DNA from 2 places in the Paenarthrobacter sp. YAF11_1 genome. Region 2 is predicted to be linked to the other one. Evidence: riboswitches for the same ligand, from Rfam matches in the RefSeq annotation. Region 2 holds a riboswitch; the other holds the start of a gene.
What was found. Region 2 has a riboswitch for S-adenosylmethionine ahead of metX (homoserine O-acetyltransferase MetX). Riboswitches for the same ligand answer to the same signal wherever they lie in the genome.
Positions count from the first base shown of each region.

Region 1: linked by a shared signal. The riboswitch ahead of AB4Y77_RS01155 (aminotransferase class V-fold PLP-dependent enzyme) and the one ahead of metX (homoserine O-acetyltransferase MetX) in region 2 are both predicted to bind S-adenosylmethionine.

Region 1 is NZ_JBFRDF010000001.1:241,591-243,778, forward strand. It holds gene hisN (histidinol-phosphatase) at 1-612, shown strand, start outside; SAM riboswitch class IV at 797-910, shown strand; gene AB4Y77_RS01155 (aminotransferase class V-fold PLP-dependent enzyme) at 943-2,188, shown strand, end outside.
Region 2 is NZ_JBFRDF010000003.1:416,221-418,408, reverse strand. It holds gene AB4Y77_RS07305 (hypothetical protein) at 1-154, shown strand, start outside; gene metX (homoserine O-acetyltransferase MetX) at 177-1,298, opposite strand; SAM riboswitch class IV at 1,314-1,430, opposite strand; gene AB4Y77_RS07295 (bifunctional o-acetylhomoserine/o-acetylserine sulfhydrylase) at 1,615-2,188, opposite strand, start outside.

The DNA.
Region 1 (2,188 bases), on a different contig from region 2:
GATGCTGTCCTTGGCGAGGAGTTTGGCAGCAGCGGACACGGCTCACGCCGTTGGATCATTGATCCCATCGATGGGACCAAGAACTTCGTCAGGGGCGTGCCGGTGTGGGCAACATTGATCGCACTGGTTGATGAGGGCGAACCCGTGGTCGGCGTCGTCAGTGCACCCGCCTTGGGCAAACGCTGGTGGGCTGCCAAGGACATGGGTGCCTACATGGGCCGGTCCCTTGCCGCTGCCACCCGGTTGAAGGTCTCCAACGTTTCCCAGTTGTCCGATGCCTCCTTGTCCTACTCAAGCCTGTCCGGGTGGAAGGAACGCGGGAACCTGGACGAGTTCCTGGGGCTTACCGAGGATGTCTGGCGAACCCGGGCCTACGGCGATTTCTGGTCATACTGCCTGGTGGCCGAGGGCGCAGTGGACATCGCGTGCGAGCCTGAGCTGAACCTGTACGACATGGCAGCTCTCGTCCCGATCGTCACGGAGGCCGGTGGCCGCTTCACTTCCTTGGAAGGCGACGACGGTCCGTTCGGCGGCAACGCGCTGGCCACCAACTCCATCCTTCACTCGGAAGTCCTCAAACGGCTCAACCCAGACCTGGACGACCTCCTCTAGCGCAGGTTCCCTTCACGGTTCACAAGCTGCTCTTCAGCGAATATTCGACGGCGGAAGCCTCCTTTTGGAGGCCTCCGCCGTTTTTTCTTCGCCAAACCGGCGATTTACAACCCGGCGTAACAAAGTGCTTAACAAAGCGAAGTGACTTTGGAGGGGCCGCTGGGGGTGCCCTAACCTTTTTACAGGTCACGAGTGCCAGCGCTAAACCCCGGTTTGCTGGCCGGCAACCCTCCATTCGCGGCGGGGTGCCCCGGGTGACGACCCGGCCGGTCCGGAACGGATGCGGCAAGCGCGGATCCCCCTATGGGGGTCCCTCTTGAGTGAGGTCCCATGAGCACAGTCACGTTCGATTCAAACATCATTCCGTCCTTTGCCGGCGAAACCCCGTCACAGGCAGCTGCAGCAGCACGGCCACTCGCCGCCGTCACTGGCGCTGAGCTGCAGGCACCCCTGATCCAGGGCGGCCACGTCCGCTATGCCAATCTGGACTACGGAGCATCGGCTCCGGCCCTGACCATCGTCTCGGCCTACCTCAACGAGGTCCTGCCTTACTACGCCAGCGTTCACCGCGGCGCGGGCTTTGCCTCCCAGATCAGCACGTCGGTCTACGAGAATTCGCGCAACATTGTCCGTGAGTTCGTCGGTGGGCGTCCTGACGATTCCGTGATTTTTACGCGAAACACCACAGACTCCCTGAACCTACTGGCTGGCTGCCTGCCGCAGATCGACGGCCGCTTCTCCGGGGAAGTCCTGTACCTGGACATCGAACACCACGCCAACCTTCTTCCCTGGCAGGGTGTCCCGCACCGCAGCGTCGTGGCGGCCTCCACCTTGGCCGCCACAGTGGACAAGCTTCGCGACGAATTGGCCCAAGGCGGGGTCAGCCTGCTCGCCGTCACGGGTGCCTCCAACGTGACAGGTGAAATCCTGCCGATCGCCGAACTCGCAGCACTTGCGCACGAATACGGCGCCAGGATCGTAGTCGATGCCGCACAGCTGGCACCTCACCGCCGGATCAACATCACGGAGGCCGATGTTGACTACGTCGTGTTCTCCGGCCACAAGCTCTATGCCCCCTTCGGCGCAGGCGTCGTAGTGGGCCGCCCGGACTGGCTCGACGCCGGGACTCCCCACCTGGCTGGTGGCGGCGCCGTCCGTGAAGCCCGCCTGGACTCCGTGAGCTGGGCAACGGGCCCTGCCCGCCATGAAGGCGGGTCCCCCAATGTCCTGGGTGCCGCAACCCTCGCCCGCGCCACGCAGGTCCTCGCCGGGTTGGACCAAGACGCGTGGCACGCCCACGAAGCCGCCATCCGCACGTACCTGGTGGACGGCCTGGAAGCCATCGACGGCGTGACTGTGCACCAGATCTTCACTGACTCCGACGACACCATTGGTGTGGTCAATTTCTCCGTGGAAGGATTCGACGCCGGATTGGTGGCCGCTTATCTGGCCGCCGAGCACGGAGTTGGCCTCCGGGATGGACGCTTCTGCGCCCACCCACTGCTCAAGCGACTCGGACTTCCCTCCGGGTCCTTGCGTGCCAGCTTTGGCGTCGGCTCCCGGTTGGAGGACGCCA
Region 2 (2,188 bases):
CTCTTCATCCCCCACGCCTTTCCCGGCCAACAACGGATCTGAGCCGCAAGGCTACCGCGCCCGCAAGCTGGCAGAACTGGACGCAAAGTTCAGCAACGGGGAGATCGCCATGGAGGATTACATGAAGCAGCGCGGCGACATCATGAACGGCTGACGCCGTTGAACGAACGTGGCGCTTAGGCGAAAAACGCGTCCTGGAGCTGGGCTGAGAGCTGGCCGATTTCCGTCAGGAACCCGTCGTGGCCGATCGGCGCCTCAATGACGTGGACCGGAACATCACCCGGCAGGGCTGCCGCCAATTCCCGGGATTGGGCCGGGAAATACAAGCGGTCGCTGTCCACCGCTGCCACGAAGAACTCCGCAGTGGCGCGTGACAATGCTGCCTCCAGCGATCCACGGCCGCGTGCGACGTCGTGGGACATCAGGGCTTCGGTGATGGCGATATAGCTGTTGGCATCAAATCGTCGGACGAGCTTTGTTCCCTGGTGGTCCAGGTAGCTCTCCACCTGATAGCGGCCACGCTCCCCCAGGACCGCAGCGGCCAGTGGTGTCTCCTGGTGCTGGGCTTCCCGGCCAAAGCGGAAATCCAATTCCAGCGCCGAGCGGTAGGTGATGTGGGCGATGCGCCGGGCCAGGGCGAGTCCGTGTTCGGGGGCCGTGCCACCGTAGTAATCGCCGTTGTTGAAGTTCGGGTCCTGACGAATGGCCAGGGTTTGGGCCTGTGCAAAGGCGATCTGCTCGGCCGTGCTGTAGGCACCCACGGATATCACGGCGCAGCGTTTCACCCGCTCCGGGAAAGTCGCTGCCCATTCCAAGGCGCGGGCGCCGCCCATCGACCCGCCCAACACTGCGTGCCAGGCCTCGATTCCCAGGGCTTCGGCCAGGCGCGCCTCAGCCTCGGTGCTGTCGCGCAGGGTGACCAAGGGGAACCGCGAGCCCCAAGGACGGCCATCCGGCGCCTCCGAGGACGGTCCGGTGCTGCCGTAGCAGCCGCCCACGATGTTGATGGAGATGACAAAGAACCTGTTGGTGTCGATGGTGGCACCGGGGCCTACCAGCTGCTCCCACCATCCCTCTTCGTCCGTGGCTCCCCGGGCAACGTGCGTGCTCCCTGTGAGGGCATGCTGGATGAGCACGGCATTGGAGGCATCGGCGTTCAGCTGCCCCCAGGTCTCATAAGCGAGGACGACGTCGGGAAGGAATCCGCCGGCTTCAAGGTCCAGCGACCCAATGGCGGCGTACTTGACGGTGCCGTCTTCTTCTCCGGATTTTGGAAGGGCTGTAGCAGTAATGGTCATTCCTTTGACACCTTAACCTCGCGCTTGCCCGTCGCCTTGCGTGCGAACAGGCCAGGTCTTCACCCGGGGCACCCCACCGCGGAGGAGGGTTGCCGGCCAGCAAGCCGGGGCTATGTGCTGGCACTCATGACCTAATACGAAGAGTCTAGGAAATACAGGGCGGTTATGGCGAAGAATGTGACATCAGTGTGACGGTTTAGGGCGTTTTCGTTCAGGAAGCAGCACTCCGGAATGCCACCCGGCGAATAATCGTCGGTCCGGGTGGCATCCAGGAACAGTGCCAGGTGCGGTCGGGCCGCTGCTTTCGGGGCTGGGTTCAGGCTCCCTTGGCGGCCCGGAACCCGGCTTCGAGGTCGGCGATGATGTCATCCACGTGCTCAATCCCCACGGACAAACGCACCAGGCCGGGGTTCACGCCGGCCACCAACTGCTGTTCAACCGTCAGCTGGCTGTGCGTAGTGGACGCCGGGTGGATGACCAGCGAGCGGACATCGCCGATGTTGGCAACATGCGAGTGCAGTTCCAGTCCGTCCACGAAGCGCTTGCCCGCTTCAACGCCGCCCTTGATGTTGAAGGCAACAATGGCGCCGGTGCCCTGTGGACCGTACTTCCGGCCACGGTCGTACCACGGGCTGGACGGCAGGCCGGCATAGGCGACCGATTCGACGTCGTCGTGGGCTTCCAGCCACTCGGCCACCTTGGTGGCGTTGGCTACGTGACGTTCGACGCGCAAGCTCAACGTCTCCAGCCCCTGGGCGATCAGGAAAGCATTGAACGGGGACACAGCGGAGCCGAGGTCGCGAAGAAGCTGGACCCGCGCCTTCAGGACGTAGGAAAGATTGGCGCCGAGCGCACCGTCCTTGCCAAGATCGCGGGCGTACACCAGGCCG